2 regions of the Simiduia agarivorans SA1 genome follow, and region 1 is predicted to be linked to the other one. Evidence: predicted binding sites of a transcription regulator. Region 1 holds the regulator's gene; the other holds the start of a gene.
What was found. The regulator FliA, encoded in region 1, starts transcription of late flagellar genes. The targets are predictions, from matches to a motif close to TAAAGTTATNNNNNNNNCGGCCGATANCC.
Positions count from the first base shown of each region.

Region 2: a site for FliA is predicted at 9,978-10,006, ahead of M5M_RS07860 (flagellar protein MotY). Genes of this name have one in related genera too.

Region 1 covers NC_018868.3:537,382-553,267, reverse strand. Annotated here, with positions in the region: gene M5M_RS02475 (chemotaxis protein CheW) at 56-949, opposite strand; gene M5M_RS02470 (ParA family protein) at 946-1,734, opposite strand; gene motD (flagellar motor protein MotD) at 1,736-2,719, opposite strand; gene M5M_RS02460 (flagellar motor protein) at 2,722-3,468, opposite strand; gene M5M_RS02455 (protein-glutamate methylesterase/protein-glutamine glutaminase) at 3,472-4,434, opposite strand; gene M5M_RS02450 (chemotaxis protein CheA) at 4,553-6,802, opposite strand; gene M5M_RS02445 (protein phosphatase CheZ) at 6,848-7,624, opposite strand; gene cheY (chemotaxis response regulator CheY) at 7,678-8,061, opposite strand; gene M5M_RS02435 (RNA polymerase sigma factor FliA) at 8,179-8,928, opposite strand; gene M5M_RS02430 (MinD/ParA family protein) at 8,928-9,752, opposite strand; gene flhF (flagellar biosynthesis GTPase FlhF) at 9,783-11,240, opposite strand; gene flhA (flagellar biosynthesis protein FlhA) at 11,261-13,444, opposite strand; gene M5M_RS02415 (SMP-30/gluconolactonase/LRE family protein) at 13,591-14,679, opposite strand; gene flhB (flagellar biosynthesis protein FlhB) at 14,706-15,842, opposite strand; gene fliR (flagellar biosynthetic protein FliR) at 15,846-15,886, opposite strand, start outside.
Region 2 covers NC_018868.3:1,773,600-1,789,485, reverse strand. Annotated here, with positions in the region: gene M5M_RS07900 (glycoside hydrolase family 2 protein) at 1-558, shown strand, start outside; gene M5M_RS07895 (TonB-dependent receptor) at 867-3,830, shown strand; gene sbcB (exodeoxyribonuclease I) at 4,012-5,436, shown strand; gene M5M_RS07885 (DUF2971 domain-containing protein) at 5,455-6,360, opposite strand; gene M5M_RS07880 (aspartate carbamoyltransferase) at 6,470-7,477, shown strand; gene M5M_RS07875 (EF-hand domain-containing protein) at 7,657-8,103, shown strand; gene rnt (ribonuclease T) at 8,194-8,847, opposite strand; gene pyrC (dihydroorotase) at 8,868-9,902, opposite strand; gene M5M_RS07860 (flagellar protein MotY) at 10,043-10,945, shown strand; gene M5M_RS07855 (argininosuccinate synthase) at 11,080-12,300, shown strand; gene ccoN (cytochrome-c oxidase, cbb3-type subunit I) at 12,585-14,024, shown strand; gene ccoO (cytochrome-c oxidase, cbb3-type subunit II) at 14,036-14,647, shown strand; gene M5M_RS07840 (CcoQ/FixQ family Cbb3-type cytochrome c oxidase assembly chaperone) at 14,650-14,853, shown strand; gene ccoP (cytochrome-c oxidase, cbb3-type subunit III) at 14,850-15,776, shown strand; gene ccoG (cytochrome c oxidase accessory protein CcoG) at 15,877-15,886, shown strand, end outside.

The DNA of each region.
Region 1 (15,886 bases):
GACTGTTTCTTAAATATAGTTTAAAGCAGCATCTGTGCCAGTCAGTTCAACAGCTTTATAGACGCGGTTTGCGGCTGTTCTTGTCGGACGCATTCAACAATTCAGCCATATTGGGAATATCAATGAGTGCGCACATGTATTCCTTCACTGTGCCGGCCAACCATGGCCTTTGCGTGCGCCCCGATCGCCATTTCACATCCTCCGGCGACAAGGTTTTGGGCTGTTCCACCGAGTCAACCGCCAGCCCCCAAGGCACCCCGTGAATAGAGATGACGTATTTAGCCGTGTCCAGAAAGGCTTTGTTATATCTTTCGGGCATAACAAATAGCGCAGTATTAACCGTTTTGATTTTTCCCATGGGGGTTGGCTGAATGCCCATAAACCAGTCGGCCTGACCGAACAGTGGCGTCAACTGTTCATCTATAGGCTGTATCTGGCCCAGGGCAATCAAAGGCACCGCCAATGTCAACCCATAAACCTTGAACAAGAGCACATCGAATCGTTCCTGGGCCCATTGTGGTCGGCCGTTTTCACACCACTGTAAAACCGCTTGCTCATGCGGTTCAACGAGCAACTGGGTGTCCTCGTCGGGGGTCTCAATGACTTTATCGACAGGTTCCTGAGCAGCTGGCGGGTTTACGGTGGTGAGTGGCGCGGCCTTGACTTCAGAGGCCAATGCGGTTCTGGCAAATTGTGCTGAATTCAATAATCGGTTCAGTTTTTCCCGATCAACCGCGTCAGATTCCGCCAGATCTGGTTCTCGTGTTTCGCGTACTACGGGTTTAGCCTGGGTAACTGGCTTTGTGTCGGAATCCGTCTCTACCGACCCGGCTTGTGGGCTCTCCCGACTGTTCCGATCCGGGCCGGTTTCCAGAGGTACGTCCTCAGCGTCGTAGAGCAGCTCTGCCAGATAATCGCACACGCTGTCTTGCGGGTTATTCAGGCTCATGACACCTGCTCCAGTGGCGCAGATCCGGCAAACCATTTCAGAAACTGACGGTAATCGGTGACGCCGTGGCCTACGGGATTCATGCGATGGGGAAACCGCCCCATTTTGGATGCGTCGCGAAACCGGGTATCTACCGGTATTTTGCCCGGAAACACCTGGTCGCCGTATTGGTTTCTCAATTGCCGTAAGCTGCTGACGCTCGCCTGCGTTCTGCGGTCAAACATGGTTGGCAGAATCACGGGTTGCAATCGGCTTTTTCTGGAGCGCGCCATCATTTCAAGCGTGTGCAGCATTCGTTCAAGCCCTTTTAATGCCAGGTATTCAGTCTGCACAGGAATCACCAGCTTTTCACAGGCGGCAATCGCATTTACGAGCAATACACCCAGTAATGGTGGAGAATCAATAATTGCAACGTCAATATTTGAAGATATCATTGCCAACGCTTTGCCGATCACCAGCCCCATACCGTCGCGCCCAATCGCCTGGCGTTCCAGAGTGGCAAGCGCCATTGAGGCAGGAATAACACGAACACTGTCCAAGTCGGTAGGCTTGCAAGTAGATAAAACCAGATTAGGATTAAGGGATTCCCGCTGTTCAAACAGGGTGTAGCTACTGAGTGACTGCTGATCCGGATTGTGCCCGAAATAGGCCGACAGAGAACCGTGAGGATCCATATCAACAAGCAAAACGCGACGGCCCTGCTCCGCCAGCAAACCGGCCAGGGTAATTGCGGTGGTGGTTTTACCCACGCCACCTTTCTGATTGGCAACGGTCCAAATTTCCACGTTATTGCTGCTGATCAGCCTCTGGATCTTGTGCTTCCCGAATACGTTCAGGATCACTGGTAAACAATAGCCCACCACTTTTCAGCTTGATCGCCCGCAAGCCATTGCTGGTGGCGGGCGGTTCTTCCGGCCCGGTTTGTTGAGACTCGGAAACCTCCGGTTGGCGATCCTCTTCAGGTTGGGCCGGCCGTGGCTCGATGTTTGCGTCTGCGAGGTTTCGTACAGGCCGATTAATTGGCGCGCGTGCAACCATGATCGCCACTCTGCGATTCTGGCTTCGCCCGGCTTCTGTGCTGTTATCGGCAATAGGCTGAAATTCTCCATAGCCCACAGCGGCTAAACGGCGCGAATCCACCCCGGACTCTGCCAATAATTTGACAGCAGCACTGGCTCTCGCGGCGCTCAGCTCCCAGTTTGAGGGATAACGGTCGGTCACAATGGGATCGTTGTCTGTGTGCCCTTCAACCTGTACCGGATTATCGGCCTGGCCAAGCACCCTGGCCAGTTCGGTAAAAATAACACGGGCATCTTCATTGGGCTCAGCACTGGCAGAACCAAACAGCAACTGGCTTTTCAATTCGATTTCAAGCCAATCTTCGTTGGCGGTTACACTCACCCATTCTCTGTTAATCAGGTCTCCGAAGGTTTCCCGGAGTTGTTCTGCCATATGCGGCAGATCAACCTGGCGATCAAAAGCGCCATTGCCCGGCTGTTCGCCGGTTTCGGGAGTTTGGGTATCAATGGCGGAGGCTTCTGGCGAACGGCTTGGTTCCCCCACCTGTATGGGGTTAAGGGTCTGATTCTGAAACTTAAAACTGCTCATTAAGGTGTCAGACAGTACCCGGTATTTTTCTTCCGACACCTGCGACACCGAATACATGACGACAAAAAAGGCAAACAGCAGCGTTATAAAATCGGCATAAGACACCAGCCAGCGTTCGTGGTTGATGGCCATGTGAGCACTGGCATGTTTGCGGCGAGCCACGGTCAGGCCTGCTGGGTGTAGCCGTTAAGCTTCATTTCAATAGCTTTGGGGTTTTCGCCCTCGGCAATGGCCACGATACCTTCGAGCATCAATTCGCGGTAACGACTTTGTTCCAAAACACACTGTGACAGCTTATTGGCAACCGGAATCAAAAGCAGGTTGGCCAGGGCGACCCCGTAAATGGTGGCGACAAAAGCCACCGCAATACCCGGCCCAAGCTGGGAAGGATCGGCCAGGTTTTGCATGACTGAAATCAACCCCATAACCGCCCCCAGAATCCCGATGGTTGGCGCGTAGCCCCCCATGCTTTCGAAGAACCGAACTGCATCAATATCCCGCGACTCGAGGATATCCAGGTCGTTTTCGAGCACTCGCCGGATGTCTTCCGGTTCGCTACCATCGACCAACAGCTGCAGCCCTTTGCGTGCAAACGGATTGCGCTCGGATTCAGATAACGCTTCCAGACCCAATAACCCTTCCTTGCGCGCTGCGGCTGCCCAGCGTACCACCTGCTTGACGCCGGTATGATACGGGGTTGCCGGGGCCTTCAGAATCCAGGGCAGCATAGACAACGATCGGCGTAAACGGTTGCGCGGTGTTTGTAACAATGCCGCACCAACGGTGCCGCCAATGACAATAATGGCGGCGGGACCATTGAGCAAACTGGTCCAGGAGCCGCCTTCCAACCAGTTCCCGCCTATCAGCGCTGCAAAGCCGATAATGACACCCAGAATGGTCAACAAGTCCATAGGTTAAAGCTCCGTACTCAGAAGCCGACTGAGCTCTGCTAACTTGCATACCCGATCCGACAACCCTTCGCGCACTACCGCCTGCGGCATGCCGTAGATAACGCAACTGTCTTCGTCCTGGGTCCAAATGTGCCCGCGTTGCTGCTTAACCAGCCGGGCACCATCGCGACCGTCACTGCCCATGCCGGTCATTATCACACCTAACAGGCCGGCGCCCTGAGCCTTGGCTGCGCTGGCCAGCGTGATATCGACACAGGGTTTATAATTCACCCGGTCATCACCATCGATAACGCTGATGGTCTGCTTGTTCACCGGGTGCAAGATGGTTTGCTTACCACCGGGTGCCAACAACACCGTACCGGGTACCAAAAGGTCATTATCCGTGGCCTCTTTTACTTTAACCCGGGACTGTTTATCCAACCGCTCGGCAAACGCTCGGGTAAAATTCTCCGGCATGTGCAACACCAGAATGACCGGTAGCGGAAAATTGGCGGGCAGATTGCGCACAACTTCAGTGACTGCCAGCGGACCGCCGGTTGAAGCACCAATCACCACTAATCGAATCTGGCCTTTGATATTGGCCACTTTTGGGACGTCCACCGGCTTCACCATCGGTGTCTGTGTTGCAGCCGTTTTTCGCGCTATCTGAGCCAGTTTCTGGTGCAATTTTGCTTTGAGTGCCGCTGAGTTACTGGACACCTCGGAGAAATTTTTCGGCAGAAAATCCACGGCACCGGCGTCAAGCGCATCGAGCGTCGTGCGCGCACCCTCGTAGGTCAAGGAGGAAAACATAAGAATCGGTGTTGGATTTTCTGCCATGATCTGGCGAACGGCGGTTACGCCATCCATCATCGGCATTTCGTAATCCATGGTAATTACGTCGGGCTTCAGTGCTCTAGCCTTCTCCACGCCCTCCCTGCCGTTGGACGCCTTGCCAACTACCTTAAAGCGAGCATCCGCATTAATGATTTCCGTTAACCGCTGCTGAAAAAAACGTTAGAGTCATCAACGATGAGAACCTTGATGACCATTAATACCCCCGTATCCTATTACGCTACTGCTTTTCTCGCGTGAGATGCAGGCATTACCGGCGACCGGCATACCGCTTGAGCATGCTTGGCACATCGAGAATTAACGCAATTGTGCCGTCCCCGGTAATGGTGGCACCAGCCATACCCGGCGTGCCCTGCAACATTTTGCCCAGAGGCTTGATAACCACCTCTTCCTGGCCGATTAATTGATCAACCACGAACCCCATGCGTTGAGTGCCTACATTGACGATTACTACATGGGCCTCTTTCGGCTGGGCTTCTTTGGTTGCGCCTTTGACCAGCCAGCGTTTCAGGTGGAACACCGGAACAGCTTTATCCCGTACTGTGACACACTCCTGACCGTCGACCACATTGATGCGGGTGAGGTCCATGTGGAATATCTCGTTGACGCTCACCAGTGGCAGCGCAAATGTTTGCTTGCCCAGCATAATCATCAGTGTGGGCATAATGGCGAGTGTAAGCGGTACCTTAATAATAATGCGGGTGCCTTCACCGAGTTTTGAACGTATCTCAATGGAGCCATTCAACTGGGTAATTTTGGTTTTCACCACGTCCATACCGACGCCGCGGCCGGACACATCAGAGATCTCGGTTTTAGTGGAGAAGCCCGGCGCAAAGATCAAAGAAAACGCTTCTACGTCACTCAGGCGCTGTGCTGCGTCCTCGTCCAATACGCCCTTCTCTACCGCTTTTTCCTTTAATTTCTCGGGATCCATACCGCCGCCGTCATCTGTGATAGACAACAGAATATGATCGCCTTCCTGTTCGGCGGCCAGTATGACTTTACCAACCCGGGACTTTCCGCTTTTCTCGCGCACGTCGGGCAGCTCGATACCGTGGTCAACCGAATTACGCACCAGGTGAACCAGGGGATCGGCCAGTGCTTCCACCAGGTTTTTGTCCAGATCGGTTTCTTCGCCCTGAAGCTCGAGATTGATTTCTTTTTTAAGATTGCGCGCCAGATCCCGTACTACCCTGGGAAAGCGACCAAACACTTTCTTGATTGGCTGCATCCGGGTTTTCATTACCGATGTCTGCAAGTCTGCAGTAACCACATCCAGATTGCTCACGGCCTTACTGAGCGATTCGTCGTTGGTATTAGCGCCTAACCGCACCAGTCGGTTTCGTACCAGCACCAATTCGCCCACCATATTCATGATATCGTCGAGCCGCTGTGTATCGACCCGAACCGTGGTTTCCGCAGCGGGTGGTGGATTGTTATCCCGTGCCGGGGCCTTCGCTGGTACCGAAGGCGCGGGTGTTGCTGCCGCAGTGGGTTTAGGAGTGGGCTTGGCCGCCGGTTTTGGCGCCGCTGCAGGCGTCGGTTTTGGCGTGGGACCCGGTTTTGGTGCAGCGCTGGCCGCGGGCGCCGCTACCGCGCCACCTTTGGCCCCTGGGCCTTTGCCGCTGCCGTGCAACTCGTCGAGCAGCGCTTCAAATTCATCTTCGGTGATAGTGTCTCCGCCCCCGGCTGCAGCAGCGGGTGCTTTGGGTGGAGGCGGTGCCGTTTTGCCCGGCCCCTTGCCTTTACCATGAAGCTGATCGAGCAAAGCTTCGAACTCATCCTCGGAGATATCGTCGCTTTGACTGGCTGGTGCCGGGCTGGCACTGGGCGCTGTAGCACCCGGGCCTTTGCCCTTGCCGTGCAACTGATCCAGGATAGATTCAAACTCTTCTTCAGTGATATCGTCAGTGGCAGCCGACGCTGGCGCCGGATCTTTCGCCGCAGGAGATGATGGCGGATCAATAGCGTCCAGCAATTCGTTAAATTCGGCATCGGTAATATCATCACCGGGTGCTGGAGCCTCTGCCTGCACCGCTTCGACATCTGAGTCACTCTGATCCGGCTCTGCCGGCTCGGAATCTGCGCCGTCACTCGATTCGTTAAGGTCTTCGAGATTGACCAAACGCTCGAGCTGGTGAATCAATTCCGGATTTGCCGGCGTGGGCGCTTCTCTGGCCTGAACTTCCTCAAACTGGTGGTTAACCGCATCCAGAGCCTGCAACACCACGTCCATCAGCTCCGGAGTTACCGACCGTTTGCCTGTGCGCAAGATGTCGAATAAATTTTCTGTTACGTGGCAACAGTCGACCATGGCGCCCAACTGCAAAAAACCGGCACCACCCTTAACGGTATGAAATCCCCGGAAAATCGCATTCAACAGGTCGCGGTCGTCGGGCTGACGCTCCAGCTCAACCAGCTGTTCAGACAATTTTTCCAATATCTCGCCGGCTTCCACCAGGAAGTCTTGCAAAATATCTTCGTCATCGCCAAAACCCATTCAGCGCTCCTCGTTGACCAACGTTATATAGCTGGTCTGATAATTTCAGAATCCTAAGCTGGACAGCAGATCGTCCACATCATCCTGCCCGGACACCACATCTTCGCGCTTGTCGGCGTGAATCTGCGGCCCCTCAGCTTCGCTGCCAGATTTCCCGCTGGCCTCCTGTTTATCGGCCGGAAAGTCGATTCCTGTAATTTCTTCAACTTGCCCTGCGATGCGCACCAAACCAACCAGCTGGCTTTCCACATCCGAAACCAGATCAATCACCTTTTTCAGCACTTGGCCGGTGAGATCCTGATACCCTTGCTCCAGAATAATGTCCTGCAAATTGCCATTCAGAATGCCGGCGCTGGCCTCGATCTGCCCGAGAAACTGGTCAATTCGCTGATACAAATCGCGGAAGTCATCTGCACTCAGCTCCCGGCGTTTTAAAGCGCGCCAGCTTTCGCCCAGCGTCGCTGCTTCCTGACCCAATTCCACCGCGATGGGTGCACAGGCCTCCACTTTATCCATGGTTTTATTGGCAGCGTCCTGCGTCAGGCGCAGAACATAGTTGAGACGATCGCTAGCGTCAGAGATCGCATCGGAATCCGTTACACCAGAATCGACATTGAAGTTTTTAATCGCATCGTGCAGTCCACGCGTCAGTTTGCCCACGTTATGGAACAAATGACGGTCGCGACTTTCGATGATTTGTTCGATCAGGCGGGACGCCTCATCGAATTGATCGCCCTGAAGCTTTTCAATCAGGAGCTTGGCGCAGTCCCGCAGCTCCGCAACGAATTCGTCATTGCCTTTTTGGTATTGCTCTTTTGCCATGAAATCGATGCCATTAGGGAAAAGTCGCCGGCGTCAGCCGGTTGCGTGAAGAATCAGCCTACGCGCTCAAAAATCTTGTCGATCTTTTCCTTCAGTACCTGGGCGGTAAACGGCTTGACTACATAGCCACTGACCCCGGCCTGCGCAGCCTCAATAATCTGATCCCTTTTGGCTTCTGCAGTCACCATTAACACCGGCAAAGACGCCAGCTTTTCGTCTGCCCTGACCTGCTTAAGCAGCTCGATTCCGGTCATCCCGGGCATATTCCAGTCAGTCACCAAAAAATCGAAGTCGCCAGACTTGAGCATCGGCAGCGCCGTAGCCCCGTCATCGGCCTCTTGGGTGTTGCTAAAGCCCAGATCGCGCAACAGATTCTTGATAATCCGCCGCATGGTGGAAAAATCATCAACGATCAGGATTTTCATGTTCTTGTCCAAAGCAACCTCCGTCGTACCCTGCTGGACGCTCTTTTCATCAGTCTAGTAGCTGAAATCACGGCTACCAGTTTTGTTTATCATTTCGTTATAAGAACGGCGAAATAGTAGCCAAACAGGCTAAAGTCCACCCTTCCAGCCTGTCAGCTTTGCCCGGAGGCGACCGGCAGCCTGGGAATGAATCTGGGAAACCCGGGATTCGCTCACACCCAGTACCTGGCCAATCTCTTTGAGATTGAGCTCTTCGTCATAATAAAGACTGAGTACCAGTTGTTCGCGTTCCGGTAGTTGGGTTATCGCCTGCGCCAGCGATTGCTTTAGCGCCTGTCGCTCAAAGGCGTCTGACGGCGCTTCAAGGCCCATGCTGCCTGCGCCTTCCGCAATGCCAGCCTCATCATCACCGGCAGATTCCTCATAACTGAATAGCCTGCTGTGCGCCGTATCGGTCAACATGGCACGGTAGTCATCCAGCGACAGCGCCATCGCATCGGCGATTTCCTTTTCCGCTGCATCGCGCCCTAGACTGGCTTCCAATTGCCGCGTGACCTCGGCAATTTTGCGCGCATTGCGGTGCACCGAACGGGGAACCCAGTCGCCCTTACGGGTTTCATCCATGATGGCACCCCGGATACGGATTCCGGCATAGGTCTCAAAACTGGCCCCTTTGGATGCGTCAAATTTCTGTGCTGCTTCCAGCAAGCCAATCATGCCGGCCTGAATCAGGTCATCCACCAGTACGCTGGCCGGCATTCTCAGCATCAGATGGTAGGCAATACGCTTTACCAACGGTGCGTAGTCCTCTACCCGGATCTGTGACTCAGCTGGCGTCGGGTCCTGCTGGTACATGGCCAATCCCTCAAGCGCTGCCATTAAACATCTGCCGTTGAGGTCGCCAACAGGCGTTCCACAAAGAACTCGAGTTGACCGCTGGCCGCTTTGGGCAAAGGCCAGCTCAGGACCCGCTCTGCCAAGCAACGGATGGCGGTAGCGGCTTTACTGGAAGGCGCGTATTCGATCAGCGCACGCTGGTGCTGCACAGCTTTGCGGAGGTTTTCGTCAAACGGGACTGCGCCTTCAAAATGCAATGTCACGTTCAGGAATTTATCGCACACCAACTGCAGCCGGTTGACCAGTTGTTTGCCTTCATTAGCAGACCGGGTCATATTGGCCACAACCCGGAATCGCTGCATGCCCGCATCTTTATTGAGCAACTTGATGAGGGCGTAGGCATCGGTCACCGAAGACGGCTCATCGCACACCACCACCAGCGCTTCATTGGCGGCCCTGACAAAGCTGATCACGGTATCGCTGATCCCAGCCGCAGTGTCGATAACGAGGACATCGAGTTGGTCAGACAGATCGCTGAAGGCGCGAATCAATGCTCCGTGTTGCTGTGGGCTGAGTGAGGCCATCTTCTGCACGCCTGAGGAAGCCGGCACAATACGGATACCGCCAGGGCCCGTAATCAGTACATCCCGCAGGCTGCAGCCACCACTCAGCACATCAGACAGGGTTTTGTCGGCCCTGATCCCCAACAATACGTCGATGTTGGCCAGCCCGAGGTCGGCATCCAAGAGCATGACGCGCTTGCCGGATTGGGCCAACGCTATCGACAGATTGACGGATATATTGCTCTTGCCTACACCGCCCTTTCCGCCGGTTACCGCGATGACCTGAACAGGCTGATGCCCCATAATGACTCCCACTACTGGTTACTGCTTTGATTATAGATGCTCAGCCCGAAGCTGCTGCCCCTGTGCTTTATGTGTGGCGGTAGCTTCGGCCAGCTTTTGCACGGCACAGGCGACCAGTTTGTGTCCTTTGGCCACATCCAGATCCTGCGGGATCTCCTGTCCCGCGGTGGTATAGAGCACTGGTGTCCTTTTGTTCATGACCAGTCCCAGGGTTTCCCCCAGGGAAATGGCCTCATCCAATTTGGTTAAAACCAACCCTTGGCGCCCTTCTTTCGGTAAATAGGCATGAAAACACGCTTTTTGCGCCTGAATCTGGCTATTTGCCGCCATGACCAGCAGGGTGTTCATGCCCTTGACCGCGGCCAAGGCGGCTTGTTGACGTGTCAATCGTTCATCACCGGGCCTCAATCCCGCGGTATCAATGAGAATCAGGGACTTACCGGACAGACTCTTCACCAATTGGGCCAGCGTTTGTCCGGCCGAGGGAACGGAAACCGGTATTCCGAGAATCTGACCAAGTGCATTCAATTGCTCATGCGCGGCAAGTCGGTATTGATCGATGCTGATCAGGCCAATGGACTCGACACCGTGCACCATTGCATAACGTACTGCCATTTTGGCCAATGTAGTCGTTTTGCCGACGCCAGTGGGCCCCACAAAGGCATATACCCCACCCTGTGCAACCCAGTCCTTTGCGTTGACCGGTAACCGTTGTGCCAGCAACGCGAGTGCCTCTGCCCACATCTGTTCTGAACCGGACTCGGTATTAACACCCGCCACCAGTCGCTCGCACAGAAACGCTGGTAGCCCCAGGTGACCGAGTTTGGTTTTCAGGGATTGGGTTGCCGGGGTGGCGGTATCGGCTGAGAGGCGCTCTGCCAACAGCTGCCGCATCTGGGCCAGCTCATTTTTAAGCTGATCCATCTGTTCCGTCGCCGCGTCGGCATCGTAGCGTTTGCGTACGTAGGGCTCATCGACCGCAACCGGTGTAACCGACGCCGCTGCCTGCTCGGGCTCACGACCGGGATGACTCAATTGCGATGCCCACAGATCACCGGGCTGCCCAAGCGATTGTGTGGTCTGATCTGCGCTGAAACGTTCACTGACGGGCTGGCCGAATACATTCAGCTTAGGTGCGGTGGCCTTGGCCTCCAGCTTGCGCCGGGCACGTTCGATTTCTGCCGCCCGTTGCAGCCCTGCAGGCTGATCTTCAGATGGCGTTTCCCGGATCAGTTTGTCGAGCGTATCCTGAAATTGCCAGGCATTGTCGCTGGCAAGCGGTGCTGCTGCCTCCTCAGGTTGCTGGGGCTGAGTCGCAAACGCCCGCTGGTCTTCCGGGACCTGGCCGCCAGTTTCTTGTGTGGCAAGCAGCTCGACGCCGTCGGGATGACGCTTGGTCGACAAAATAATGGCGCTTTCGCCCAGTTGTTCACGGGCAATTTCCAATGCGCGCCGCATGTTGGCTGCCACAATACGCTTGGTCGCCATATTCGATTCTCCCGCCTAACTTAGTCTGCGCCCACGGACGCAACAATCGTAATCTGCTTGTTGTTGGGTATCTCGTTGTAGCCCAGCACGTTGAGGTCCGGTGCAAAGGTCCTGAGAAAACGCGACAACTCATACCGGAGTTGCGTTGCCACCAACAGGATTGCGCTGTTGCCAGCGGCTTCCTGTTTTTGTGCGGCCTGCGTCACTGATTCTCTCAGCTTCTGCGCAAGCCCCGGCTCCAACGCACCCAATGCATCGCCAGATTTCTGACTCTGCTGATAGGTCTTCAGCAATAACTGTTCCAACGCCGGATCAAGCGTGATGACCGGGATGTCCACCGCATTGCCTACCAAGCCCTGAATGATCTGGCGCGACAATGATTGCCTGACCGCTGTGAGTAAAGTCACCGGCCCGGGAGAGCCTTCGCTATTGGCAGCAATAGCTTCGGCAATACTGCGCATATCCTTGATACTGACGCGCTCGGCCAGCAGCATTTGCAGAATTTTCAGTAGCATTTTGAGGGTAACGCTATCGGGTATCAGGTGCTCCGCCAGTTTGGGATGGGTTTTGGCGAGCAGATCCACCAGCTTCTGCACATCCTCCAAACCAAGCAGTTCGCTGACGTGCTGGCTGAGTAACTGATTGATGTGTGTGGCCACCACGGTTGAGGCATCTACCACGGTGTAGCCCAGCGTTTGCGCATGATCCCGCTCACTGGTTTTAATCCAGATGGCGGGCAGACCAAAAGCCGGATCTTTGGTTTTGATCCCATCCACATCGCCAAATACCTGGCCGGGATTAATAGCCAGATCGCGATCCGGGTGCACCTCTTCCTCGGCCACCGTAACCCCCATCAATGTCACACGATATTGGTTGGGTAGCAGATCCAGATTGTCGCGGATGTGTACCGTGGGGATTAAGAAGCCGACTTCCTGCGACATTTTTTTGCGTACGCCCCTTATCCGGCCAAGCAGTTCGCCGCCCTGGGATTTGTCCACCATCGGGATCAGACGATAACCCACTTCCAGCCCGATAACGTCCACCGGTTTTACGTCCTCCCAGCTCACCTCTACCGGTGCCGGCTGGTGTTCGAGCGCCGGCGTCTGGTCGGTCTTGGCGGAAACTGGCGCTTTTTTAGCATCAGCCGATTTGGTACCAGGAGGCACATCGGCCACCAGTTCGCCTTGACTCCGACGACGGTGAATCATCCAGGCAAGCCCGCCGGCGATGAGCCCAAGCCCCAAAAAAGCCAGATGCGGCATACCGGGAATTGACCCCATCACAAACAGGACGCAGGCCGAAACCGCCAATGCCTTGGGCGAGTCAAACATTTGGCGCATCACCTGACGCGACATGTCTTCGGAAGAATTAACCCGCGTCACCAGAATTGCGGCGGCGGTAGACAGCAGCAGAGACGGAATCTGGGCAACCAGTCCGTCGCCGATAGTCAGCAAAATATATTTTTGTAAGGCGTCCTGAAATTCGAGCTGATGTTGGGCCATACCCACAGCCAGTCCGCCCACCACGTTGATGATCAAAATCAGGATGCCGGCGATAGCATCGCCGCGCACAAACTTGCTGGCACCATCCATGGCGCCATAGAAATCGGCTTCAGAGGCCACATCGGCACGTCGGATTTTGGCTTCTTCCTGATCGATCAGACCGGCATTCAGGTCGGCGTCAATCGCCATCTGTTTGCCGGGCATGGCATCCAGAGTGAAACGCGCACTGACCTCGGAAATCCGGCCGGCACCTTTGGTGACCACAACAAAGTTAATGATCATCAGAATCAGGAATACCACCAAGCCTACCGCGTAGTTACCGCCAATAACCACTTCACCGAACGCTTCGATTACCTTACCGGCAGCATCGCCACCTTCGTGGCCATACAACAACACCACGCGGGTAGACGCCACATTAAGTGCCAGCCGGAGCAAGGTTGCCACCAACAGAATGGTGGGAAATACCGCAAAGTCCAAAGGCCGGAGCGCATATACGCCCACGAGCAGGACCACGATACTCAGCGCAATGTTGAACGAAAAGAAGACATCCAGCAGGAACGGCGGTACTGGCAGAGTCATCATGCCCAACAGCATCAGCAGCAGGATTGGAATACCAATACTGCCGTGTTTCAGCTGGGTCACACCGGCTGCAAGGGACTGCCGGTTAACACCGGAAAAGATACTTAAACCGGGAAGGGCCATAACGCTTTTTTGACACTCGCTTTAGTTTCAGGACGAGAGTCGCAAAAAGCGTGCCGACAAATCAGAAACGGCGGTAGATGCGCCTGAGTGCAGCTGCCCCTGTACAGCTATGCTTGAATGTACGGGGCAGCTATTGCGTTCAATAATCAGTCACGCTTGCTCAACGCGACCAGAAAATCCCCGTGCAGCCGGCTGATATAAAACCGATCTTCGGTTTCGGCAACGCCTGTAGTGGTATAGATAGCGCCGCTTGGATCCTGCATCTGGGTGACAACAGTGCCATCGCCAGACACTTTAACTACTGCACCGTAATGCTGCGCTTTCGGCCGCAAAAACGCGGGTAAACGTTGCACAACCTGACGGACAAACGGTTTATCGGCGAGCTTGTCGAGCAGTGCGCTGCGCGGTGATACCAAACCAAGCCATAAATCACCATCGGGAGCCAAAGAAAGGTTGTCCGGAAAACCCGGCAGATTATCGATCACCGTGCGCTGGGCTTGCACCACCCCATCCAGAAGATCGAATGCCAGCACTCGGTAGTTTCCGGTTTCGTTGACGAAGACTGTGACCAAGCCTTCAGAGTTGCCGGCTTTTGCGGCCACCCCATTGGCAAAGTTAAATCCATGGGCCACCTCGAGAACAACACCGGTACGCAAATCCATGGAAAACAACCGACCATGGCCTCCGTGCTCCATGATATCCAGCAGGCTTGCAGGATAGGTTCCACCATTGGCTTGCGCGTGGAATTTGGCACTGGAGTCTGTAAAGAACACCCAGCCATCGTCGAGATAGGCCACATCGTTAACGTAGCCCAGGGGCTCGCCATCGACCTCGTTAACCAGAACTTCCAAACCGCGATTACCGGAATAACTCAACAGGCCGCGATAGGCGTCGGCAATCAGAATGTCGCCGGTCTCGGTCTCAGTAATGCCCAGCGGGCGCCCTCCCGTCTCGACCAGCAATTCAAATTGGGATTTCCCCACCGGCATCCTGAGCAGCGCACCTTCATGGGTACTGACGATCACATCACCTTGCCGGCTGACCAACACCGCTTCCGGTCCCGAGTAGCCTTCCGGTAACGCTATAGCCTCACCGCCCTGCAACAGGGTGTTTGGAGCAAAGACGCCATTGAAACCCTCGTCCAACGGTGGCTGCCAGGATTTGGGGTCCACCGCCGTGGGCCAGAACAAGAGATACAGAATGGGTACCAGCAAAAGAATGATGTATTTCCGCATAGGATGAATCACCGTCCCAAAAAGCGCTAATCGTAACGTAAATCTGCGGGAATTTGGATGTCTGTGGGTAGGTAAGGTTTTTTGCCCCGGCCGGTGCGATAATTGCGCAATTGAAACACGTAAGCCAGCACCTGTGCGACCGCCATATACAAACCCGCGGGGATGGTTTCATCTACATCAGTGGTATGAAATACAGACCGCGCCAACGCAGGAGACGCGACCAATTCCACACCGTGCGCGTTAGCAATTTCACGGATTTTCAGGGCTATTTCATCTGCCCCCTTAGCAACTAACACCGGAGTGGCCATCTGGCTCGGGTCGTATTTCAGTGCAACGGAATAATGCGTCGGGTTGGTGATGACCACATCAGCATCGGGTACCGCCGCCATCATCCGACGATTCGCCATTTCCCGCTGCAATTGTTTGATCTTACTTTTTACTTCGGGCTTGCCTTCGGACTCCTTGTATTCATCTTTAATGTCCTGCATGGACATCCGCAGCTTCCTGGCGTGCTCCCACAGCTGAAACGGCACATCAACCGCGGCGATCAGTGCAGTACTTGCAGACAGTATCAATGCGGAAATAATTGCCAGCCAGACCGCGTGGCTGATTGCCGTCTCTACCGATTCATTGGCCAGACCTAGCAACTCCGGTCTCAACATTCGCAGTAATCCCACCGCCAACAGTAAAATTACACCCACTTTGGCCACGGCCTTCAAAAGTTCTACCAGTGATTTTACCGAGAACATCCGTTTCAAACCGGCCAGCAGACTCATCCGGCTCAACTTGGGTTCCATTGCTTTACTGCTCACCAACCAGCCGCCCAACAATATGGGGCCGACGAAGGCCGCAACGGCCAGGGTAAAAAAAAGTGGCAGTAGCGCGAGCAGACTATCGGCCAGGCTACTGGTGAGAATCGCGAGCATTTGGGAGGGATCAAACGCACTGGCCCGATCGAGGCGCATAGAAGACTCAAACACGCCACCCAGCTGAGAACCCATAAAGGGGCCGCTGGCCAAGAGCGCCACCGAACCGGCCAGCAACATGACGGTGGTTGTCAGTTCCTTCGACCGGGGAATCTGGCCTTCCTCACGGGCTTTTTCAAGTCGCCTGGGGGTTGCCTCTTCCGTCTTTTCCTGACTGCTGTCATTTTCCTCGGCCATACATCACCCCAGATTAAGCAGCGTTCGTAATTGATTGAAGCCTT
Region 2 (15,886 bases), 1.2 Mb from region 1:
CATAGCTGGACGGTACGTTATGGTCCACGCGAAGGCCGGCCTGTGCGGGTGTATTGCAATACCGACAGCGCGGAGCTTTGGCTGAATGGCAAAAGCCTGGGACTAAAGCAGCGGGTGCATGGCGCATACCCCGCCCATGGCCTGGTATGGCAGGTACCATTTGTTGAGGGCAGCAATCAATTGCGCGTGCAGGGATACAATGACGGCGAATCCGTTGCCGGTGATGCGTTGGCGCTCGAATACCACGAGGGCAAGGCGCCAGCCATGGCCAGGGTTTCCCTTTCGGCCGAGGACCTGGGCGACGGCCACTGGCTGATCACCGCTGAAGCACTGGGTGCCAATGGACTGCGCGCGACCGGGTTCAACGACCGGGTGTATTTCTCGGTTGCCAATCACCAGGGCCGCTTGCTTTCGGACCAAGGGCATTATCAGGGGGCTTCGGTCATTGAAATGGCCAACGGGCTGGCAGCTATTCGCTATCAGGCCGGTGCCCGTGCTGGCCTGATTGAACTCCGCTCACAGGACCTGAAAGGTGTTTACCTTGAAATTCCCCGATAATCTGGTCAGGTGGTTAGCCTATCAGGGGTAATTTAATTTTACGTTCGTCCAGTTAATATCCCGTTATGGCGCTCCGTTTGAGCGCCATTTTTTTATAACTTGTTGTAAAAAAAGAGGTTTTTCCGACATTTCTGCACTGTTAACAATTATTGCGCACCCGGCCTTAAAACTGGTAAGGCCACTTGACAGTAAGTCATAATTGGTGAACCATGTGAATCATCGTCAATCACGTATTCGACGATGTCTGACAGGCAGTGGGTGGTCAGAATCCGAGAGACACCAAATAAGAACCATAAGGGGACTTGAGCATGAAAAATCAAACCCGCACCGTTTTTACCAAAACCGTGCTTAGTAGCGTCATCGCGCTGGCCGCCTCGCCAGCAGTGCTGGCTCAGCAGACCACGGCCGAAAGCGCCGTGCTGGAAGAGGTGGTGGTCACCGCCGAATTCAAACGCAACCTGGAAAACGCCCTCGACGCCAAGCGCGATTCGGCTACCATTGTGGACGGCATCTCGGCAGACGATATCGGCACGCTGCCCGCATTGGATATGGGCGAAGCCCTGCAAGCGGTGGTGGGCGTGCAGCTCAACCGCGAAGGCGAGCGCCGCGAGTCCAGCATCAACTTGCGCGGTATGCCTTCCGGTTTCGTGCTGACCACCGCCAATGGCCAGGCCTTTGCGACGCCCAGCCGCAGCGATAAAGCCTTCGGTGCCCCCAATCCCTTTGGCGCCTATGACCCGGCAATTTTCAATGGCACCTACGTAGTCAAAACCCAATCTGCCGATATGCAGGAGGGTGGCATTGCGGGCGTAGTTGATCTGCAGATTGCCCGTGCGCTGGACAAACCCGTGAACGCCTTGAGCCTGAGCGTGGGTGGCCGGTCCGAACAGCTGGCCGACACCATTGATCCGGAAATTGTCATCTCTGGTTCCAAGCACATTATCGAAGACACGTTGGCCGTGACTGCCACTCTGGCAACCAGTCAGCAGACTTTCCGTCGCGACACCATCAAAATTAACCGTTATGACAACATTCCCACTAACGGAAACTTTGTGGGCGCTAACGGTGAAGATTTTGCCACCTGGAAAGCGGATAACGGCATTCCCGATAACGCGGTGGTAAAAATGCCCGGCGAATTGCGTCAGGGTTCGGAGATCAATGAAGGTCAGCGCACTTCATTTGCCGGTGGCATCGAATGGCAAGCCACCGATGCATTGAAACTGGGTGCCAATATTTTCTATACCGAACGCGATATGGATGACAATGGTCAGCAAGAACTCGACCTGCGTACCCGTAGCGGCGGCACCAAAATTACTCCCAACTCCACGCCGTTTGATACGGGTAGTGTGAACGACAATGGCGATCCGGTATGGACTGTTTCCGACATCCTGTTTGACGATGTGGATTACCGCAACACTTCACGCATCTGGGATACCTATGAACAGTCCCAAGCAGTATTGTTGGACGCCGAATGGGTCAGCGACAAGTGGACCGTGGATGGTCTGATCAACATTTCTTCGGCGGAGAATAACTGGAGCGAATTGTTTTACACACCATACTTCCGCGCTGGCAGCAGCGGCATTAATGGCCGTTTGTATACCGGTGAAAACAATGTTGAAAACTTTGTTGTTGAACTTAACGACACGGATAACCTGAACCTGGACACCAATTGGCAGGTGAAAGATACCTTGACCAGTTCGGGTGAAGTGCAGAGTCTGGACAATAGCCAGATCCGTACACTGGTAACCGGTACTTATGAAGAGTTGAAGCGTGATACCAACAGTTTCGAAGTGAACTTCGAGCGTGAACTGGATATGCCAGTGTTGGCGAATGTGCAATTTGGCTACCGTTACTCCTCTGATAAGCAGGACTCGGATCGTCTGCGTAACTCGCCCACCGGTCTGGATTTGACCGGCATTATCAACAACGCCGCCAAAGGCAATCCCGCTTATGCATCACAGGGTAATTTCTTCGGTGGTAACGTCGCGGGCATTGCGGGTGCGGGTCAGGGCTGGTTTGCTCTGGATGTGGATGCAGTGAATGCAGCGGCCATTCAAACCATCGGCACGGTGAATCCCGATGCGGTGACTGGGGAGCAACCCGTTATTGTTCCCGCCACTGGTTTGGTCGCTCGCGGCGGTCAGCAGAGTGCGGGGCTTGTGTATGACGTTGAGCTCAACACCAATGCGCTGTATCTGATGGGTGACCTGGACTTTGAAGTGGGTGGTAAAGTGGTTACCGGTAACGTGGGCGTTCGCTATGTGAGTTCAGAGCAGGATGCGTCTGCGCCTTTCTGGGCTTTCGGTGCCACCGATATCAATAACCCAGAGCAGCGCAGCGTCAAGAATGACTACACCTATGTGCTGCCCAGTCTCAACCTGGCGATGGACGTTACCGACGACGTGAAGGTACGCTTTGCTTACAGCGAAACCATGTCTCGTCCTAATGTGCGGGCCGCAACACCTTCCTCAACCGTCGTCACCCGGCCCGGTGAAGTTAACGTAGGCCTGCCAGGTGCTGATGTGGATCCGTTCACGGCCAAGGGGCTGGATGTTTCCGTTGAATGGTACAACCGCGAGGGCAGTGCCATTACTTTTGCCGCGTTTACTAAAGATATCGATAATTTCTTCACCGATGTGGGTACTTGTGATACCGAAACACTCGCCGGCTACGGCCTGAATGTAGGTAGCCTGTCGGTGGTGGGTGATAACTGTGTGACCGACGGCCAGGATGCCTACGATGCTATCGATCCCGATTACATCATGGCCGGTGACATAGTGAATGCCAGCAAGCTGCTGAACAGCGACGAAAACATCACCGTATCCGGTTTTGAATTGTCACTGCAGCAAGACCTGAGCTTCCTGCCTTACCCCTGGAATGGCTTCGGCGGCGTGCTGAACTACTCCAACACCAAGCAGGATTCCTCTGATCCGGATCTGTACATTCCCGGCATTTCCGATCACACCTATAACGTGATTGGTTACTACGAGCAGGGGCCTTTCGGCATCCGTCTGGCGTACAACTACCGTTCCGATTATGAGTTGGAAAGTGTTGGTACCTTTAACGGCGAAGGTAATAAGAACGTGAAAGCGGCTGGTCGTGTGGATTTGTCGGCCTACTACAAGGTGACTGACAACTTCCGCCTGACGCTGAAGGGCTACAACCTGAACGAAGCCCTGTATGAAGAATACCAGGCCACCGAGTTCCAGCCGCGCGCTGTGCACTATGACGGCCGTACCTGGGTATTGCAGGCCAGCTACAACTTTTTCTGATCGCCTCTTAGTGACAGAATTGTCGCCCGACTTGATCCCGGCTTCGGCCGGGATTTTTTATGGGCGTACCGAAGCACATTGCACTCGGATAAGGGTGCGGCTTGTTCGATGATGATGAAAATTTTTTGGGGCAATTCACACATCTGGGTATGATGGGTCTTGGGAAACCAAGGATCCGCCTATGACCAGCCTCTATTGGCACGACTACGAAACCTGGGGTGCCACACCCGCCAAAGACAAACCGGCACAATTTGCCGGTGTGCGTACCGATGAGGCGCTCAATATCATCGGTGAGCCGCTGATGATCTACGCCAAACCCACTGCGGATTTACTGCCCCAACCCGAGGCCTGCCTGATAACCGGGATCACGCCGCAGAAAGCGCTGGCCGAAGGATTGCCGGAGCCGGCATTCATGGCGCGCATTCACGCCGAATTTGCTGTGCCTGGCACCTGTGCGGTGGGGTACAACAGCTTGCGCTTTGACGGCGAGGTCACCCGTTACGGTCTGTACCGGAACTTTTACGACCCCTACCGCACCGAATGGGCCGACGGCAACAGCCGTTGGGATCTGATTGATTTGGCGCGTATGACTTATGCCTTGCGCCCGGACGGCATTGAGTGGCCGCTGCGTGAAGATGGCAGCCCCAGTTTCAAACTGGAGCACCTGTCGGCTGCCAATGGCTTTGAGCACGCCAATGCCCACGATGCCTTGTCGGATGTGTATGCCACCATCGATTTGGCCCGACTGATCCGCGCACGCCAACCCAAACTCTACGACTATGCTTTCGCGCTGCGCGATAAGCGCCATGCGGGTCAGATGTTCGATTGGGTCAAGCGCACGCCCGTGCTGCATACGTCGTCCCGCTTTCCGGCCGCCCGTGGCTGCACCGCTCTGGTCATGCCGTTGGCCACTCACCCCACCAATAAAAATGCGGTGATCGTGTACGACCTGAGTGTTGATCCGTCGGCATTATTAACGCTGGATGCCGAGACAGTGCGCGAGCGCCTGTATACAGCAGGGGATGTGTTGGCCGCTCAGGGGCTGGACTCAATCGCCCTTAAATTGGTGCACCTGAACAAGTCGCCCATGCTGTCACCGGTCAGCGTGTTGACGCCGGCGTTGGAGCAGCGGCTGCAATTGGATATGGCGACAGCGCGCCAGCATTGGAAACAGCTGGCAACGGCCGATGCGGTGGCACTGCAGGCCAAGTTGGCGAAAGTGTATGGCGAATCGGGTTTTGCCGAACCGAACGACCCGGAGCAGCAACTCTATGGTGGGTTTATTCCCGACCAGGATAAAAATGCCATGGCCCGTGTTCACACCGTTGAACCGCACCAGTTGGCGTCCATCCACTTTGATGATCGTCGCCTGAGCAAGCTGCTCAGCCGCTACCGCGCGCGCCACTTCCCGGAAACCCTGACGCCAGACGAGCAACTGGCCTGGGAGGAGTGGCGCTACGAACGCCTGACCAATCCTGACGCGGGCGCATCGATTGTCATGGAGGATTATTTCGAGCGCCTGGCCCAACTGCGCGATGACCCGGCATATGCAGATAGGCGCGCGCTACTGGATGCGCTGGAGGCCTGGGGCGATGGCCTGCTCTGACCCATGCGTGGCAGGCGGCTAGCTGGTAATGCGATTGAACTCGATTTCGTATTTGCTGGCGGCGGCTTTAGCCTGAAACACTTTGGCTTGCGGGTATTTTTCCTTCAGCAGCGCATAAATCTCGCGCATGGACTGGGCGTCGGCGAAGGCACCGAAATACACCGCCGTAATGTCCGAGCGTTCGAACTTCACGTCGTCGAACCAGTCCGCTTCCGGTTTGGCGTCGGGCCCGACTTCATCGGCCACCTGGCGAAAGCAGCGCCATTCGGTTTCGGCTGCAAAATGCAGTGATTTACTGGTGAACTTATCGAAAAAGTACTCTTCGGCGTGAAACGCCTGATTGGTGAGTACCACGTCCAGTTGTTCTTTCAGCGAGGTGATTTCCGGGCGCGTGGGCCGGTAGGCCACTTGTTTCGGGTGGGGCAGGGAAGTGAACTCGCCACACTGCAGGCGAATCGCGACACCGCGGTTGTTGTCGGCAAAATGCGTCCAGGCGGCCAGATTGTCGGGCTTGGCGGTGAAACTGCAAATGCGCAGGGTGCGACAGAATTTACGCCAGTCGGCCATGAGCTTGTCCAGGGCCTGCAGTCGGTTGTCGACCATTTGGGACAGCAATTCTTTCAGTACATCGTGCGCCTCTTCAGGCGACTGGAACCGCTCTTCGTCCCGCCAGCGGCGGATGACCACGGTCAGGGGCGAGGTGCCGCGCGGTTCATCTTTCGCAAACAGCATGCCGGTGGCGGTCTGGATGGCGGCAGTCAGGATGGATTGGGGGTCAAAGGTCAGGCCGGTGCGGTGATTGAGTTCGAACGGGTCGTTGAACAGGTTGGGCGCACTCCAGCGCAGGGTCTGGCTGCCCAGAATCTGCTTGGCGGTTGCGACTGAACAATATTTAACCAGTGTTTCCGGGTTGTGACTGACCACCGGGTCTCCTTAAGTTTCGTGTTGATGAAGCATTCTAAGCGTAGCCACTTTAGAGGGTGACCGCTAAAATATCGGCTCTTTTCCTGCATCCTGAAAGCCTGAGGTCAACGTGGATTTTACCGGTAGCCATATTCTGTCCATCGATCAGTTCGAACAATCCGATATCGAACACGTGTTCCGCGTGGCTGATGCCATGGAGCCTTATGCCAGTCGTCGGCGGGTGACCCGCGTTCTTGAGGGGGCGATTCTGGGCAATATGTTTTTTGAACCCAGCACCCGCACCCGGGTGAGTTTTGGTTGCGCGTTCAATCTGTTGGGCGGTGAAGTGCGTGAAACCACCGGCTTTGAGTCATCGGCCATTGCCAAAGGGGAATCCCTGTACGATACGGCCCGGGTGCTCTCGGGTTATTCCGACGTGATCTGTATGCGCCACCCGCAGAATGGTTCGGTGGCCGAATTTGCCGAGGCCAGCCGGGTGCCGGTGATCAATGGTGGCGACGGTTCCAACGAGCACCCCACCCAGGCGCTGCTCGACCTCTATACCATCCGCAAAGAAATGGCCGCCAAGGGCAAGGGCCTGGATGGCTTGCGTATCGCCATGATCGGCGACCTGAAATACGGCCGCACGGTGCACTCGCTGTGCCGCTTGCTGGCGCTGTATAAAAACGTACAGGTGACACTGGTGTCGCCGGTGGAGCTGGCCATGCCCGAATATCTGGTGGATTTGCTGCGGGCTGCGGGGCATCAGGTCAGCATTACCGATGAGTTGACGGCGAGTATCAGTAAGGTGGACATCGCTTATTCCACCCGGATTCAGGAGGAGCGTTTCGCCAGCAAGCAGGAGGCCGACCTCTACCGCGGCCGGTTCAGGCTGAACCAGAGTATCTATACCGAGTTCTGCGAGCCCAACACCGTGATCATGCACCCCTTGCCCCGGGATTCCCGCGCCGAGGCCAACGAGCTGGACAATGACCTGAACGCCAATCCCAATCTCGCCATCTTCCGGCAGACCGACAACGGGATTCTGGTGCGCATGGCGTTGTTTGCCCTGGTGCTGGATGTGGTGGATCAGGTGGACAAGCATGCGCGGGAAGTGCGCTGGTACACCGGCCGATAAAACCCGCTGAAATGGGATTTGCGTCTCATATTTCCAATTCGTATAACGCTAGTACTGTTTTGTGACCCGTTCTTCGGTAATGTGGTGGGCTTCTTAATACTATCGAGCTAAAGGAACGGCTCGTGTGCCGCCCGCAACGGAGTGCCCGACTAAAACCAACAACAATTAGCGGGTGTAGTATGAACGTGTTTAAGCTAACAGCAGCATTGTGCCTGGCGAGCGTTGGGGCGCTGGCCCAGGCAGACAGCAGTGCCAGCGGCAATAACTGGTTACTGGCCAAGTACGACCTGAACGGAGATACGGTAATCTCCCAGGAAGAGATCACCGCCAAAAAGCTGGATATATTCCGCCTGATGGATCTGAACACCTCGGGCGGCGTGAGTTTTGATGAATACGAGCAGGTGGATGCGGCCCGCCGCAACATGCTGCTCAAAGCCCGCTTCAACAAGCTGGACCAGGACAAGAACGGCGAAGTCACCGAAGCGGAATACAGCAGCTTTCTGGGTCAGTTTTCCAGTATCGATGCCAACGGCGACGGCATCCTGGACAGCCAGGAGATCATGCCCGAAGAAGAGCATGAAACCCACTGCTTCTACTGGTTCTGTTTGCGGTTGGACAAAGATTAATACGAAGACCTGAAAACAAGGTCCAGGGTGTCAAGGGCAGCGCAAGCTGCCCTTTTTTATGACCGCCACGGATGGGGGCGTCTGACCCCACTAATCCTCAATGCCTTCCGGAAACTCCCATCCCCCCAGTTCCTGCCAGCGATTGACGATCATGCAGAACAGGTCGGCGGTTTTTTCCGCGTCATAGGCGGCCGAGTGGGCGGCGCTGTTGGAAAACTCGATACCCGCCAGCTGGCAGGTTTTGGCCAGCACCGTGTGGCCAAAGGCCAGGCCGCTGAGGGTGGCGGTATCAAAGCAGGAAAAAGGGTGAAACGGATTGCGCTTGGCATCGCAGCGGTTGGCGGCGGCGTTGACGAAACCCAGATCAAAGTGGGCGTTGTGGCCCACCACCACGGCGCGGGTGCAGCCGTTGTCCTTCACCGCCCGGCGGATGGATTTGAACAGTTCCGGAATCGCCATCAGTTCCGGAATCGCTTCGCGGTTGTCGATGTCGATGCCGGTAAAATCCAGCGCCGATTGTTCAATATTGGCACCCTCGAAAGGGTCCACGTGGTAATCGAAGGTCTGGTCCCTGTGCAGGATGCCGTTTTCATCCATGCGCAGGGTGACGGCGGCAATTTCCAGCAGGGCGTCGGTGTCGGCATTGAAGCCGCCGGTTTCCACGTCCACCACCACGGGTAAAAACCCCCGGAAACGACGTGCCAGTAAGGATTTCGGATTGGATACAGGTTCAGCTGGGTTCAAACCAGGGGTGCCTTCTGCAATCAGCGCGCGACGCGCCAGGTCAGTGTTTCGCCCGCACGCAGCGGAACCAGTTGGGTGCCGGCCATGGCAATGGTGTCGGGCACCTGCCAGTCGGCCTTTTCCAGGGTGATGGTATCAGTATTGCGGGCCAAACCATAAAAGTCCGGTCCGAAATGGCTGGCAAAGCCCTCCAGCTTGTCTAACGCACCCGCCGCTTCAAAGGCTTCTGCATAGAGTTCGATGGCGGCATAGGCAGTATAGCTACCGGCGCAACCGCAGGCGGCTTCCTTCTTTTCTTTGGCGTGCGGCGCCGAATCGGTGCCCAGAAAAAACCGCGCACTGCCGCTGGTGGCGGCGGCGATCAGGGCTTCCTGATGGCTGCTGCGCTTGAGAATGGGCAGGCAGTAGTAGTGCGGGCGGATGCCACCGGCGAGCATGTGGTTGCGGTTGTACAGCAGGTGATGGGCGGTGATGGTGGCGGCTGTGTTGTCGCAGGCGCCGGTGACAAACTGTGCCGCATCGGCCGTGGTAATGTGCTCCAGCACAATTTTGAGGCTGGGCATGGCGGCGCGCAGGGGCAGCAAGGTGCGGTCAATGAAGGCTTTTTCCCGGTCGAAAATATCGATGCTGCTGTCGGTCACTTCGCCGTGTACCAACAGCAACATACCCACCTCAGCCATCACTTCCAGTACCGGGTAGAGGCGGGTGATGTCGGTCACGCCCGAGGCCGAGTTAGTGGTGGCGCCAGCCGGATAGAGCTTGGCGGCCACAACGCCCGCGGCGCGCGCCGTGCGGATATCATCAGCGCTGGTGTTGTCGGTGAGATAGAGCACCATCAGCGGCTCAAACTGGCTTCCGGCCGGGCGGTTGGCCATGATCCGGCTTTTGTAAGCGAGTGCTTGCTCCGCGTTCATCACTGGTGGCACAAGGTTCGGCATAATGATGGCGCGGGCAAAGTAGCGAGCGGCATCGGGCACCGTGGTGGCCAACTGGTCGCCGTCGCGCAGGTGAATGTGCCAGTCGTCGGGGCGGGTGATTGTCAGAGTCTGAGCCATGGGAGCTGCTACCTTTTAGCCAGTGGATGCCGTTTCAGGCCGCGCATCCTACCTAAAATAGCGCCCGATTTCGACTCAAGCCAGCGGCAACCGGGTCGATAACCCGGGTAGGTTCTCTGGCTTTGGTGGAATCAGACCCCATGTACCGCTTGCTTACACGCACATTATTCTGGCTGCCGTCGGTATTGGTAGTGCTGGCCGTTGGGCCTGCCCGGGCCACTGAATATGCGGCGCCCATGGATAAGAGCGAGTGGCAGGTGAGCAGTTCCATTTTTGCCTGTGAAATGAATCAGCCGGTGCCCTACTACGGTAACGCCCGGTTTTACCGTCGGGCGGGTGAGCCGCTCACGCTGGAGCTGCTGCCTTATACCCCCCGGCTGGAATCCGGCAAGGCACGACTGGTGGCGCGCGCACCCGTGTGGCGCCCGGATGGTGCCGATATCAACCTTGGCCTTATTCCGGTGACCCGCGGCGAGCGCCCCGTGGGCTTGGATAACAAGCTGTCAAATCGGGCATTGACCGAGCTCCATGGTGGGCGTGAGTTGGTGTTCACTCGCTACCCTTGGTACGGCGCCAGTGAGTCATCCCGCATTGCCTTGTCGCCGGTTAACTTTCAGGCCGCCTATGGCCAGTATCTTCAGTGTCTGGGCTCATTGCTGCCGGTCAATTACGATCAGATCGCCCGGTCCGCCGTTTACTTCCCGTCGTCCGGCGATGATTTCCCTCCGGCGGAAAATCGCAAATTGCGCCACATTGCCACCTATGTGCTGGCCGATCCGCAAATCGGCCATCTGTTCATTGATGGTCACACCGATAGCAAGGGGCTGCGGGACGAAAATCTTGAACTGTCCAAGCGGCGGGCAGAATCAGTGGCAGCGTTTTTGCGCAACCTGGGGGTGCCGGCCGACATGATTACTGTGCGCTGGCACGGTGAGCGCTATCCGGTTGCGTCCAATCAATCGCGCGTGGGCCGGGCGCAAAACCGGCGCGTCACCGTCAGGGTCGACAAGCGCGAGGATCAGACGGTTGCCGCCGCAGAATAACGTCCTATCCGCAATTAGTCTGCTAGACGCCCTGTGAATCTATAACGATTGGTTATACAATTCGCCCCCGATTTTTACAGGCCGGGTGAGCGCAATGCGACCCGGGACAGCGCGGCAAGCGAACGGAGTTTTCTATGGCGTCCCTCAAAAAGGTAGTACTCGCTTACTCAGGCGGGCTTGATACATCGGTTATTGCTAAGTGGCTACAAGAAACCTACCAGTGTGAGGTGGTGACGTTTACCGCCGACATCGGTCAGGGTGAAGAAGTGGAGCCCGCGCGCGCCAAAGCACAGGCCATGGGCATCAAAGAAATCTATATCGAAGATCTGCGCGAAGAATTCGTGCGCGATTACGTGTTTCCCATGTTCCGCGCCAACACCATTTATGAAGGTGAATACCTGCTGGGCACCTCCATTGCCCGCCCGCTGATCGCCAAGCGTCTGGTAGAAATTGCCAACGAAACCGGTGCCGATGCCATCTCCCATGGTGCGACCGGCAAAGGCAACGACCAGGTGCGCTTCGAGCTGGGTGCCTACGCACTCAAGCCCGGTATCAAGGTCATTGCACCCTGGCGCGAGTGGGATCTGAACTCCCGCGAAAAGCTGATGGCCTACTGCGAAGAACACAATATTCCGGTGGATTTCGCCAAGCAGAAAACCAAGTCGCCTTACTCCATGGACGCTAACCTGCTGCACATTTCCTACGAGGGCGGCATTCTGGAAGATCCATGGGCCGAGGCGGAAGAGGGTATGTGGCGTTGGTCGGTATCACCGGAAGCGGCACCGGACACACCCACTTACGTGACCCTGACCTACGAAAAAGGTGACGTGGTGGCCATCGATGGCAAGGCCATGACGCCGGCGACCGTGCTGGAGCACCTGAACAAGGTGGGCGGCGCCAATGGTATTGGTCGCTTGGATATCGTGGAAAACCGCTATGTGGGCATGAAGTCCCGCGGTTGCTACGAAACCCCCGGCGGCACCATCCTGCTCAAGGCGCACCGCGCCATCGAGTCGCTCACTCTCGACCGCGAAGTGGCGCACCTGAAAGATGCGCTGATGCCGCGCTACGCCGAGATGATTTACAACGGTTACTGGTGGAGCCCTGAGCGGCAGATGCTGCAAAAGGCCATCGATGACTCCCAGACGGTGGTGAACGGCGATGTGCGGGTCAAGCTCTACAAGGGCAATGTGTCCATTGCCGGCCGTCGCTCCGAGGACAGCCTCTTCGACGACAAGATCGCCACTTTTGAGGACGATGCCGGTGCCTACAACCAGAAGGACGCCGAAGGCTTCATCAAGCTCAACGCGTTGCGCATGCGCATCGCGGCGGGCAAAGGCCGTAAATTGTCCTGATCTGCCCGTCATGGCGTATTCCAAGGAATACGCCTTTGTGGGTAGATCGCCTGCGCGAAACAGGCCTTTATGACCTAAACTCTGGGTTTTATCCGGTTATATAAACCGGACGGGGTATCCCTTGATTCACATCAATATCCCGTCATGTTGAAACCCTACAATGCCAGCGGTGCAACCTGTCGTACTACTTTAGAGGGAGCTCTGTTCCTAGGGGACCGGTCTTGAGGTACGCAGGAAGTCTGGCGAAGACGATTTTTTAAGCTCTGAGACATTGGGAAACTACTATGAGCAGTCACGCAGCTGCTGGGGAACACCCAGCCTATAACTATAAGGTCGTGCGTCAATTCGCCGTCATGACCATTGTGTGGGGCATCGTAGGTATGGCTGTGGGTGTGCTGATTGCGGCACAGCTGGTATGGCCAGAACTGAACGATATCCTGCAACCCTACAGCCACTTCGGCCGTTTGCGTCCCCTGCACACCAACGCGGTGATTTTCGCCTTTGGTGGTTGTGCCTTGTTCGCCACTTCCTACTATGTTGTGCAGCGGACTTGTCAGGCCAAACTGTGGGGCGGCTGGCTGATCCCGTTTACGTTCTGGGGTTGGCAGCTGGTGATTGTACTCGCAGCCATTACACTGCCTCTGGGTATTACTTCCGCCAAGGAATACGCCGAGCTGGAGTGGCCCATCGATATCCTGATTACGCTGGTATGGGTGTCCTATGCCATCGTGTTCTTCGGCACTATCGTCAAGCGTAAAACCGAACACATTTATGTGGCCAACTGGTTCTACGGCGGCTTTATTCTCACCGTCGCCGTCCTGCACCTGGTGAACTCGGCGGCGATTCCCGTGTCCATGACCAAGTCCTACTCCGCCTATGCCGGCGTGATGGATGCCATGGTCCAGTGGTGGTACGGCCATAACGCGGTGGGCTTCTTCCTGACCGCGGGCTTCCTCGGCATGATGTATTACTTCGTGCCCAAGCAAGCGGGTCGTCCGGTGTACTCCTACCAGTTGTCCATCGTGCATTTCTGGGCGCTGATTGCACTTTATATCTGGGCCGGTGGTCACCACCTGCACTACTCAGCGCTGCCCGACTGGGCCCAGAGTCTGGGCATGGTCATGTCACTGATCCTGTTGGCGCCGTCATGGGGCGGTATGATCAACGGTATCATGACGCTGTCCGGCGCCTGGCATAAGCTGCGTACCGACCCGACCTTGCGATTCCTGGTGGTCTCGCTGTCCTTCTACGGTATGTCTACTTTCGAAGGCCCGATGATGTCGATCAAGACCGTGAACGCCCTGTCGCACAATACCGACTGGACTGTGGGTCACGTGCACTCCGGTGCGCTGGGCTGGGTCGCAATGATTTCTATCGGCGCCATCTACCACCTGATCCCCAAGCTGTTCAACAAAGAAGAGATGTACAGCGTACCGCTGATCAACACCCACTTCTGGCTGGCGACTATCGGTACCGTGTTGTACATCGCCTCCATGTGGGTGAACGGCATCATGCAGGGCCTGATGTGGCGTGCATTCAACGCCGACGGCACCCTGACCTACAGCTTTGTTGAATCCGTTGAAGCCAGCTACCCCGGTTACTTCGTACGTGTTGTGGGCGGTGCTTTCTTCCTGGCTGGCATGCTGATCATGGCCTACAACGCCTACCGCACCATCGCTGACGAAAAGTCAGCCGACGCTGCGCCACAAGCGGCCGCGGCCTGAGGGAATAATCCATGAAGAATCATGACATTGTAGAAAAGAACATCGGCCTGATGGCCGTACTCACCATCGTGGCCATCAGTTTTGGTTCACTGGTTGAAATCGTGCCGCAGTTTTTCCTGAAGGAAACCACGACGCCGGTGGAAGGTCTGAAGCCGCTGGGTGCAGTCGCTCTGGAAGGGCGTGACATTTATATCCGTGAAGGTTGTCACGTGTGCCACACTCAGATGATCCGTCCACTGCGCGCCGAAGTGGAGCGCTACGGTCACTACTCGCTGGCCGGCGAATCAGTCTATGAGCACCCGTTCCTGTGGGGTTCCAAGCGCACCGGTCCCGATCTGGCGCGTGTAGGCGGACGTTACTCAGACGCCTGGCAAAAGGCGCACCTGTACAACCCGCGCAACGTTGTGCCTGAATCCAACATGCCGGCGTTCCCCTGGCTGTTTGATAACGTGCTCGACGGCAAGGACACCGGCAAGAAAATGGCGGCCTTGCGCAAAGTGGGCGTGCCCTATACCGACGAAGATATCGCTGGTGCAGAGGCTGCTGTGAAAGGTGTGAGTGAAGTGGATGCATTGGTGGTTTACCTGCAGCAGCTCGGCACCCTGGTTCAACAGAAGCGCTGATGATGGATATCAACGATTTGCGTTCGCTAGGCACCGTGCTGGTCACTCTGGCCTTTATCGGCGTCTGTTGGTGGGCCTTTGCGCCCAGCCGCCGCAAGCGGTTTGAAGAGGCAGCTAACCTGCCTTTCGCCGAGGACGAGCCAAGCAAAACACCCCAACAACTTCATCCCGAAAACAACGATGAAGAAAGGCAGGAAAAATTATGAGTACTTTTTGGAGCCTGTGGATCATTGTACTGACTGTCACATGCCTGGTGCTGGTGACCTGGGTACTGTTTGCCAACCGCAAAGTGGCGGTCAGCGACGAAGATGAACCGGAAAACAAAACCACCGGTCACGTATATGACGGTATTGAGGAATACGATAACCCGCTGCCCAAGTGGTGGTTCCAGATGTTTGTGGCAACCATTCTATTTGCCATCGTCTATCTGATCATGTACCCCGGTCTGGGGGCCTGGAAAGGCTTCCACCCGCTGTATGAAGGCAATACCTGGACGTCCCACAAGCAATTGGAAGTGGAACAGAAAAAAGCCCAGAAAACCTTTGCTGAGACCTTCGGTAAGTACGAGCAGATGTCCATTGAGGATCTGGTGAACGAGCCCAAGGCGATGAAAATGGGCATGCGTTTGTTCGCCAATAACTGCGCCATTTGTCACGGCGCGGACGGCGGCGGCAGCTACGGCTTCCCGAGCTTGATTGACGGTGATTGGCTGTACGGTGGCACACCGGAAAAAATCAAGGAAACCCTGATCAATGGCCGCGCGGGCAACATGCCGCCATGGGGGCCGGTCATTGGTGAAGCCGGTGTGCAGTCCAGTGCCGAGTACGTATTGAAAATCTCCGGTCAGGAGCACGATGCCGCGCTGGCAGAAGCCGGTGCGAAAGTATTTGCCGCCAATTGCGTAGCCTGTCATGGCGCCGACGGTAAAGGCAATCAGATGTTGGGCGCGCCTAACCTGACCGATGATATCTGGCTTTATGACGGTACCCGTAAAGGCATTCGCCACTCGGTGCGCGAGGGGCGTGCCAACGTAATGCCTGCGCAGAAAGACCAGTTGCGTTCCGACAAGATTCATTTGTTGGCCGCCTATGTGTACAGCCTGTCGCTCGATCAGAACGACGCGCAGTAACCGGTTAAAAGGGCAGCTCAGGCTGCCCTTTTCGTTTTTCTCGTGGTAAACCCCCTGGCTTTTCAGGGTCATTTCTCAGTCAGTACGTAAGAGCAGTTGCATGTCCGAGC